2 regions of the Exiguobacterium sp. s78 genome follow, and region 1 is predicted to be linked to the other one. Evidence: a T-box and tRNA genes for the amino acid it is inferred to sense, from the RefSeq annotation. Region 1 holds a T-box; the other holds one or more tRNA genes.
What was found. A T-box is a leader RNA that pairs with one kind of tRNA and senses whether it is charged. The one in region 1 lies ahead of leuS (leucine--tRNA ligase), so its partner is inferred to be a tRNA-Leu.
Positions count from the first base shown of each region.

Region 2: it encodes a tRNA-Leu, which carries the amino acid that the T-box ahead of leuS (leucine--tRNA ligase) is inferred to sense. The anticodon was not compared.

Region 1 is NZ_JACSNB010000001.1:519,645-524,874, forward strand. Features, by position in the region: gene KNQ18_RS02580 (peptidoglycan bridge formation glycyltransferase FemA/FemB family protein) at 1-911, shown strand, start outside; gene KNQ18_RS02585 (HAD family hydrolase) at 1,006-1,650, shown strand; T-box leader at 1,689-1,911, shown strand; gene leuS (leucine--tRNA ligase) at 1,958-4,363, shown strand; gene KNQ18_RS02595 (hypothetical protein) at 4,495-5,230, shown strand, end outside.
Region 2 is NZ_JACSNB010000001.1:1,090,872-1,096,101, forward strand. Features, by position in the region: gene KNQ18_RS05395 (DUF779 domain-containing protein) at 1-249, shown strand, start outside; gene KNQ18_RS05400 (S66 family peptidase) at 435-1,445, shown strand; gene KNQ18_RS05405 (hypothetical protein) at 1,461-1,802, shown strand; gene KNQ18_RS05410 (alpha/beta hydrolase) at 1,824-2,756, shown strand; tRNA gene KNQ18_RS05415 (tRNA-Leu) at 2,799-2,882, shown strand; gene KNQ18_RS05420 (transporter substrate-binding domain-containing protein) at 3,085-3,852, shown strand; gene KNQ18_RS05425 (amino acid ABC transporter permease) at 3,884-4,528, shown strand; gene KNQ18_RS05430 (amino acid ABC transporter ATP-binding protein) at 4,525-5,230, shown strand, end outside.

The DNA of each region.
Region 1 (5,230 bases):
TGCTATTCCGTTATGAAGGTGATGCAGGAACACTGTTCTATCCCTTTTTAAAGCGCCGGATTTTTGATACGCCTTATTCAGATCTCATCACGCCGTATGGCTATGGTGGACCGGAAATCATCGGTCAACTGACTGCGACTGAAATGCAGCATGCACGCTTATTGTTTGAAAGATGGGCAGATCGAGAAGCGATTGTCTCGGAAATGATTCGCTTTAATCCATTGACGGGTAATGAACGCTTCATGCGGGATTGGACGAAAGTCTCCTTCATCCGTCATACGACGAGTATCGATTTACGCCCTTCAATAGAGGACATCATGCAGACATTTCATAAGAAGACGAGAAGTATGATTCGCAAATCGCTTGCCTCTCCTTTAACCGTTAGAACAGGAACACGAGATGACCTACCTGTCTTTGTAGCGTTGTATCATGAAACGATGGACCGAAAGAATGCTTCGGCTCATTACTATTTTACGGACAGTTATTTTGAACAATTATTTGAAGCAAATCCACTCTGTGAGCCATTGTTACTGATTGCGGAAATCGACGGAGAACCTGTTGGTGGATACTTCGTATTGCTTGGAAAAGAATATGCCCACGGTCATTTGATTGGTTGTAAGCGGGACGAAGCGAAGATGTTCCCGAATCAGCGACTCGAGTACGAAGCGATTCTTCAGGCGAAAGCACGCGGTCTCGTCGAACAACATCTCGGGGGTGGATATCAAGAACGGGATAGTCTCTTTGAGAGTAAATGCCGTTACACCGGGTATCGTTTATTTGAGTATCATCAAGGAAAATCGATCCTCCAACCAGCCATATACGATCAGTTATGTGTACGATACAGGTCAGATGCTGATTCGGATTATTTTCCGGCTTACCGACAAACCAGTGTCCAAATGGCGACAAGTTAAACAGTAACTAAATGAAGAAGGATAAACGACTACATTGTGTAGTCGTTTTTTTGATATGCTGAAATCATGATAGATCAATTGAGGGGGATGTGTCTTGAAAAAACGAGGTCTTATTTTTGATATGGATGGGGTCATCTTAGATAGTGAAATCCGCTACTTTGAGGTCCATCAGCAAATGTTCAAAACGTTATCGATTCCGCTCGATCCAGTTCAGTATGCGACGTTCATGGGAAAAACAGGAGATGAGATGTGGGAAGAACTTGTCGAGCAACACGACCTTCCAGAAACAGCGAGTGCATTACTTGAGGAAGAACATCGGTTGTTTCAAATTCATGCAAAACCGGAAGAATGTGGTTTAAAAGAGGGAGTCAAACAAGTCATCGAGCAAGCGGCGTCTCTTGGTTACGATATCGGGATTGCCTCCTCGAGTTCGCTTCAAAAAATCGAACGCGTCATCCGTCATTATGAGCTTCCAATCACGCATTACGTCAGTGGAGAAGAAGTCGTGCGTTCAAAGCCTGATCCTGCGATTTTTCATCTTGCAGCATCACGAATCGGGCACGCGCCTGAAGATTGTCTCGTCATTGAAGACGCTGCAAACGGGATGATCGGCGCAAAAGCAGCAGGCATGGAAGTGATTGCGCTTCTCGATGATCGGATGCCGATGCAACGTCTAGAACAAGCGGATCATGTCGCGCGATCGCATGCAGAAATCGAGGAAATTTTACGGAAGCGTTGACGCTTGAGGAAGAAACAGATTACACTAGGAAAAGATAGTCAATTGCATGGAACTGAAGTAGTAGGGGAAAGGTGCCGTCAAGAGAGCTGGTGGAAGGTGCGAACCAGTCGGTAACAACCGTGAACTCGTCAGGGAGCACGATTCGTGAAGTCGTAGTAGCGAATCCGGTCTTTCACACCGTTATCCGTGAATCAAGCGGTCTGTCATAGACAGACAACGTGGGTGGTACCGCGGAAGCCAAACCGGTCTTTCGTCCCTATTCCTAGGGGCGGAGGACCGGTTTTTTTAGATTAGAGGAGGAAAAGACATGCCGTACAATCATCGCGAAATCGAACCAAAATGGCAGGCGCGTTGGGATCAAGACAACGCCTTCGTCACGACAGAAGATCCAGAAAAAGAAGGGTTTTATGCCCTTGATATGTTCCCGTATCCGTCAGGTGCCGGTCTCCACGTCGGTCACCCGGAAGGCTACACAGCAACCGACATCCTCGCACGGATGAAACGGATGCAAGGATACAACGTCTTGCACCCGATGGGATGGGATGCGTTCGGATTACCAGCAGAACAATACGCCCTCGATACAGGGAATGACCCACGTGAATTCACAGCGAAAAACATCGAGACGTTCAAGCGTCAGTTGAAAGAACTTGGATTCTCCTATGACTGGGATCGTGAAATCAACACGACAGATCCGAAGTACTACAAATGGACACAGTGGATCTTTACGAAGTTGTATGAAAAAGGACTTGCGTTCGTGGACGAAGTCGCGGTCAACTGGTGCCCAGCACTCGGAACCGTTCTTGCGAATGAAGAAGTCATCGACGGATTATCTGAACGCGGAAATCATCCGGTCGTGCGTGTCCCGATGCGTCAATGGGTCTTGAAAATCACGGAATATGCGGATCGTCTTCTTGAAGATCTCGATGACCTCGATTGGCCGGATTCTGTCAAAGAGATGCAACGGAACTGGATCGGAAAATCAGAAGGTGCTGAGATTGACTTCACGATTGATGGACACAAAAAACAAGTCACGGTCTTTACGACACGTCCGGACACAATCTTCGGTGCGACGTACCTCGTGCTTGCTCCAGAGCATCCATTCGTAGCTGACATCACGACAGCAGATCACAAGGAAGCCGTCGATGCGTACATTTCGCAAGTCCAAACGAAGTCGGACCTCGAGCGGACGGATTTAGCGAAGGAAAAAACAGGTGTCTTCACGGGTGCTTTCGCCGTCAATCCAATCTCAGGCGATCGTCTTCCAATCTGGATCGCTGATTATGTCCTTGCTTCTTATGGGACGGGTGCAATCATGGCGGTCCCAGGACACGATGAGCGCGATCATGAATTCGCGAAACAATTCGACTTGCCAATCGTTGAAGTCGTCGCGGGTGGAAACGTTGATGAAGCAGCCTACACAGGAGAGGGCGAACACGTCAACTCGCATATGCTTGATGGTCTTGGAAAACAAGAAGCAATCGAGACGATGATTGCTGAACTGGAAACGAATCAAGTCGGACGTAAGAAAATCACGTATCGTCTCCGCGACTGGTTGTTCAGTCGTCAACGGTATTGGGGCGAGCCGATTCCAGTCGTTCATATGGAAGATGGTTCGATGAAGACGCTCAGTCAAGAGGAATTACCGCTTGAACTTCCAATCATCCCGGAAATCAAACCGTCTGGTACAGGCGAATCACCACTTGCGCTTGCGGAAGACTGGTTGGATTACACGGATCCTGAAACAGGAATGAAAGGGCGTCGCGAGACGAATACGATGCCACAATGGGGCGGAAGTTGCTGGTATTATCTTCGTTTCATCGATCCGCACAATGAAGAGGCGATCGCGGATCCAGAAAAATTAAAATACTGGCTTCCAGTCGATATTTATATCGGTGGGGCGGAGCACGCTGTTCTCCACTTGTTGTATGCGCGCTTCTGGCATAAAGTCTTGTATGATGCAGGCGTCGTACCAACAAAAGAACCATTCCAGAAGTTATACAACCAAGGAATGATTCTTGGAGAAAACAACGAGAAGATGTCAAAATCACGCGGTAATGTCATCAACCCGGATGAAATCGTCAAATCGCATGGTGCGGATACGTTACGCTTGTACGAAATGTTCATGGGACCACTCGACGCATCAGTTGCCTGGTCTGAGAACGGTCTTGATGGAGCCCGTCGTTTCCTTGATCGTGTCTGGCGCTTGTTCGAACGGACAGCAGACATTCAAGACGTCACAGAAGTCGATGCTGACTTCGAGCGGACGTACCACCAGACGGTCAAGAAGGTTACGGAAGACTTCGCGAACATCCAGTTCAACACCGGAATTTCGCAACTCATGGTCTTCGTCAACGAAGCAAATAAACAGTCGGTTCTTCCGCGTCACTTCCTTCGTGGATTCATTCAATTGTTAACACCAGTCGCGCCGCACCTTGGTGAGGAACTCTGGGAACAACTTGGATTTGAAGAGACATTGACGTATGCGGCATGGCCAACATTCGATGAATCGAAACTCGTCAGCGATACGATGGAATTCGTCATTCAAGTGAACGGAAAGGTTCGCTCTAAAATCGAAATCAACATCGATGCGACAAAAGAAGAAATCGAAGCACTTGCCTTTGCTGATGAAAAGACACAAGAATGGATCGGCGACAAAACAGTTCGTAAAGTCATCGTCGTACCGAAAAAATTAATCAATATCGTGGCAAACTAAGCCATAGCCCCTTTCATTCGCTTGACGCGAATGGAGGGGGTTTCTTCATTTCCGTCGCAAGTCCGCTTTTTTTTTCAACGACCTTCTGCTACACTGAATCAGAAACCGAGAAAGAAAGGCGAGTACCATCAATGAAACGATCTTATATAGTCTATACAACGATTTTTGCTGTCGTTTCGGGGTTGATCCTTTGCGTACTGCTCGTCTTCTCGAAGCCGGAGACGTTGTCACGTATTCAGGAAACGTTCGCGAAAATTGAGACGCAATCGAAGCATCAGGCAGCCGTTAAACAGGTGCCACCGAAAACGCCTTCAGCTATTCCGAACCCGGAAGAGCCGTTAATCAAAAATGTCCAACAAATGTTATATGATGATTCCATTGGTTCGTACCTCGTCGTCACAGACGATTATCGTTTCTTTGAAATCAGTGGAACCGGGGAACGCATCAACGCATCTTTCCAGTTAGAAGAAGGAAAGTTGTTGCTCGCTGGTCTCGACGGTATGACGCTGGTTGACGGGGAGACCGTCGCGTTACTGACGTCGAATCAGATTCTGGTCACGATTACGCGAAAAGACGGTGTCTGGAGCGAAGAAAAACGTGAAAAAGTACAAGGAACGACGATACGGGATAGTTTCCACGGTCTTGGATATGATACGAAGAAAAAAGAATTCTATACGATTAATCATATTCGAGCACTGGGACGAGTCGAGGTGACCTATTTCGCGATGAAAGAGGATAAGATCAAGATTGATCCTGACGCCTCGGAAAAGAAAAAACGTGCGTTGAAGAAAAAACAGAAACCACCTTATCTGTCAGTCATCAAACGCGAGAAGATTGAAGCGGCGAGTGGGATGCGAAGTGATGCGA
Region 2 (5,230 bases), 570 kb from region 1:
CCGATGTGTTTTGCGCAGGGTGATCTATTCCTGGGAGATCAGGATAAAAAACTGGGAGAGATCGGTGGTTGTCCGTTTTATATTCATGAAGATCAATATGAGTACTGGAAACATACGCAACTCATCATTGATGTCGTGGATGGTCGAGGCGGAATGTTCTCTCTTGAAGGTGTCGAAGGGAAACGTTTTTTGACACGCTCCCGTGCGTTCACGCAAGAGGAATACGCTGAACTATCAGCATCAAGCTAAGGAATCAAACACGGTTTCGTCGAGTTGACTTGTTCATTCAGGTCGCTCGTACGGAATCGTGTTTTTTTGTTCGTATCACGACGTTCGAACAGGATAAAAGTTGGTAATGCGGCATAAGAACGGTATAATGAACTCATATTTTGACGAGAAGATAGTTTCACACTATGACATTATAGGGGGTCACCATGAAATATCCATTTTTAGGTTGGACAGGTCAAACGATCGGAGTGACGGCGCCCTCCTCCGGATTACGTGAACAGCAACAGGAATGGGTCGAACAAGCAGTTGAACAGGTACAAGCACGGCAAATGAACGTCCGTTTAGGCGAAACGATTTGGTCGCATCAACTTGCTGAGAGTGCACCGGTCAAACAACGGGCGGAGGAATTGAATCACATGATGACGGATGAGACGATTGATGCCGTCATCCCGCCATTTGGTGGGGAACGCGCCATTGATCTTTTACCCGAGTTGACGCTAGCTACTTACCAAACAAAATGGTTGCTTGGCTATTCCGATATCAGTACGTTATTGCTCAGTCTGACGCTTCAGACGGGAATCGCGACAGCACATGGTCCGAATTTCGTTGAGCTTCGGAGTGAAGAATGGGACGAGACGACAAGTGCCTGGCGACGGGTGCTCGCGACGCCAACTGGAGGAACCGTCACACAATGGGCTTCCGACCGTTATCAACCCGAGTGGACTGATGAAGAACGTCCAACAGGTTCGTTATTTCAGCTAACGGAAGCGACGGAATGGAAAGCACTTGATGAGCGAACAGAAGTGACTGGACGGTTACTTGGTGGGTGTCTGGAGACGATTCGCCATCTGATTGGGACACCGTATGGAGATGTGCAGCGTTTCCAGCGTGAAGAGATCAACGGAGAACCGATACTCTGGTACTTTGAGGTGTCTGAAGCGAATTCGGCAGAGGTACACCGGACGCTGCGACAAATGGCGTATGCTGGGTGGTTCGACCATGCGGCTGGCTTTTTATTCGGGCGTACGTCTGCAAGGATTATAGAAGACCTGACATGGCTAGACGTATATCAATATCTCGCGGATGAGACGGGCTTACCAGTCTTATATGATCTTGACATCGGTCATCAACCACCACAGTTGACGTTAATCAATGGAGCGACGGGGACGGTTCGTATTCAAGGGAAAGATTCACGAATCGATCTGACGTTCAACTAAAAAGGAGAGCACGCAATGGCACGTCGTAAGTTTCAAGCATTAGGCGTTTATAAACGCGTCCATATCAATCCGGAGACACGTCGAATGACGTTACCTGAACCATTTTACGATGCACTTCGTCTAGAAGATGAATTGCTGATTGCACAAGTCGGAGATGTTCTCGTCATGCGACGTCCGGGGGAGGTCGTCGAGACAGAAACGGAATTATTGAGCGAACTCGTAGAAGATGGATTCACGGGTACAGAGCTTGTCCAGGAATTTGCCTACCGGCGTCAGCAACAAGAACAACGATTACGTCAACAAGTCTTGCAGGATGAAGAGGATGACCATGCTGCTCAACTGAAGATCGAGCTATAACGGAAAGAAGGAGTGGGGCAGATGCGTCGCAGAACAAAAATTGGAATCGGAGTCATCGGATCCGGATTAGTAGCAGCGAGTTATTATTTTTATGAGATGGCAATCGCCACGAATCCAAAGCCATTCTTATCGAATAACCGAGATTTAAGTGACGAGATGGTCCGATTGATGCAACCTGGTCAGACGTGGATCAAGGAGCAACCGCTTGAGCGGATCGAGATTGAAGCGAAAGACGGTTTAACGTTACGCGGGCATTTTCTTCCGTCACCTGTTCCGTCAGATCGGATCGTCATTCTCGTGCACGGGTACGGAGGCGTCGGAACGGATTTAGCCGGATTCGGCTATCTGTACCATCAGGCCGGTTTCCATGTCATGATGCCCGATAATCGTGGACACGGAATGAGTGACGGTCACTATATCGGATTCGGATGGCATGATCGGGAAGATTGTCTCAGTTGGTCGAACTATCTGATTGAACGGATCGGACAGGATGCGAAACTGTTCTTGCATGGGGTGTCGATGGGAGGGGCGACCGTATTGATGACGAGTGGCGAACAACTCCCACCACAAATCAAAGGAATCATTTCTGATTGTGCCTATACGTCCGTCAATGCTGTCCTTGCGTATCAGATGAAGCGGATGTATCGACTACCACACTTTCCGTTCTTAGGCATGACGAGCGTATTGACGAAGCTAAAGGCAGGTTATACGTTCCGTGAAGCATCAGCGTTGAAACAAGTCAAAAAAGCACAGGTACCGATTTTGTTCATCCATGGTGGGGCGGATACGTTTGTACCGACAGATATGGTATATGAGCTGTATGAAGCTTGTCCAACGGAAAAAGAGCTCGTCGTCATTCCAAATGCCGCTCACGCGATGGCCTATTTTGAGGATCCGGCATTGTATGATGATGTCGTGGAGAAGTTCGTTCGCAACATCTTGCGAAATGATTGACAACTCAGTTCGTTACCCGCTATATTAATATCATAAATCAACGTCGTCGTGGCGGAACTGGTAGACGCGCTAGACTCAGAATCTAGTGGTGGCAACACCGTGGAGGTTCAAGTCCTCTCGGCGGCATAAATGATTGAAGGAGGCAATCCCAGCAAGGAGTTGCCTTCTTTTTTGTTGCTGAATAGAAAACGATTACAACGAATAAAAATTCAGAAATATTTATCTTTTTAGAATTTTTCTGGTAAAATACGTTTTAAAGAGGGTACTCTTCAGGGAAAGTACTAAGTGAAGTAGACAATCTTTAACACATAGGAGAGGGGAAACAAACATGAAAAAAGGGAGTATCTTGCTAGCGCTCTTGATGAGCTGTGTTCTCGTACTTGGTGCATGTAGCATCGGTTCGAAAGAAGAAGAGTCGTCTGAAGGAAAGACTTATAAGGTCGGCATTGACGTCACGTATCCACCATTCGAATATAAAGACGGGGATACGTACAAAGGAATCGACATCGATCTCATGAAAGCAATCGCGAAGGATCAGAACTTCAAGATTCAATTTGAAGCGATGGACTTTAGCGGCATTATTCCGGCACTTCAAGCAAATCAATTGGACGTTGCCATTGCTGGTATGAGTATTACGCCAGAACGGAAGAAAGTCGTCACATTCTCGGATCCATACTTCAAAGCTGGTCTTATTCTAGTCGTCAAAGAAGATGAGAATGGTATTAAATCCGTCAACGATTTAAAAGGGAAAAAAGTAGCCGTCAAAAAGGGAACGACGGGTGCGAAATATGCAACGGATAACGCAGACAAACTGGGATTCACGGTCACACAGTTCAATGACAGTCCAGCGATGTTCCAAGAAGTGAAGAACGGTAACGCTGCTGCTTTGATTGAAGATTATCCTGTCATCTCATATGCAAACAAACAACAAAACCTTGGATTAAAACTTGTCGGAGACCGTCTCAACGGGGACAACTACGGAATCGCTGTCTTAAAAGGTGAGAACGAGGATCTGATGAAGAAAATCAACAAAGGACTTGCGAATCTGAAAGAAAACGGTGAATACGATAAAATCGTTGACACGTATCTGAAATAAGTCGCAAGGCGATAAGGGAGTGGGATAGCCAATGGAAGTGGTCAAAACCGCATTTCCATTTTTCTTGGAAGGGCTTCAAGTCACATTGTATATTTTCATCATCGCGGTCATCGTCGGCTTTCTGATTGGCTTAGTCGTCGCATTGATGCGGTTATCACCATCAAAAATCTTAAACGGGATCGCGATCGTCTACATCGATGTCATTCGCGGAACGCCGTTCATCGTTCAGTTATTCTTCATCTATTTTGGACTCAATTCGCTCGAATGGTTATCGATGGACCGGATGTATGCAGGGATACTGACGGTCGCAATCAATGCCGGTGCTTATTTTGCGGAAATCATTCGAGCTGGTATCCAGTCGATTGATAAAGGACAAACAGAAGCTGCGCGTTCACTCGGGATGACAGGGCGTCAAACGATGGTACAGATCATCTTACCGCAAGCATTCCGACGGATGTTACCAACGATTACGAACCAATCGATCATCAGCTTAAAAGATACATCGTTGTTGTCGATTATCGGAATCGCTGACTTGACACAACAAGGTCAAGTGCAGCAGTCAACGACGTTTGAACCATTCATCGTCTGGTCCGTCGTCGGATTGATGTACTTCGTCATCATTTATCTCTTGTCCTTAGTGGCGAAGTTCTTGGAACGGAGGTTTACATTACGATGAGTATCATAGAAGTAAAGAATCTAAAGAAATCATTCGGTTCGAATGAAGTCTTAAAAGACATCAACGTCTCGATTGCCGAAAAAGAAGTCGTTTGTGTCATCGGTCCGTCGGGATCTGGGAAAAGTACGTTTTTACGCTGTTTGAATCGATTGGAAGAGATTACAGGTGGCACGGTCATCGTCGATGATTTCGATATTACGAGTCCAAAGGTCGATATCAACAAGGTCCGGGAAGAAGTCGGGATGGTCTTTCAACATTTTAATCTCTTCCCGCATAAGACCGTGCTAGAAAACGTCACGCTTGCACCAATCAAAGTGCGTAAATCGGATAAAGAACAGGCGAAACAGCGGGCACTTGAATTACTCGATAAAGTCGGATTACGTGAAAAAGCGGATAATTATCCAGGTGAATTATCTGGGGGGCAAAAACAGCGGGTCGCGATTGCCCGCGCGCTTGCAATGAATCCGAAAATCATGTTATTTGATGAGCCAACGTCAGCGCTTGACCCGGAAATGGTCGGTGACGTGCTTGCCGTCATGAAACAGCTTGCCCTTGAAGGCATGACGATGGTCGTCGTGACCCATGAGATGGGATTTGCTCGAGAGGTCGGAGATCGCGTCTTATTCATGGATGGTGGCTATATCGTCGAAGAGAACGTGCCACAAGCATTGTTTGATTCTCCACAACACGAACGGACGCAAT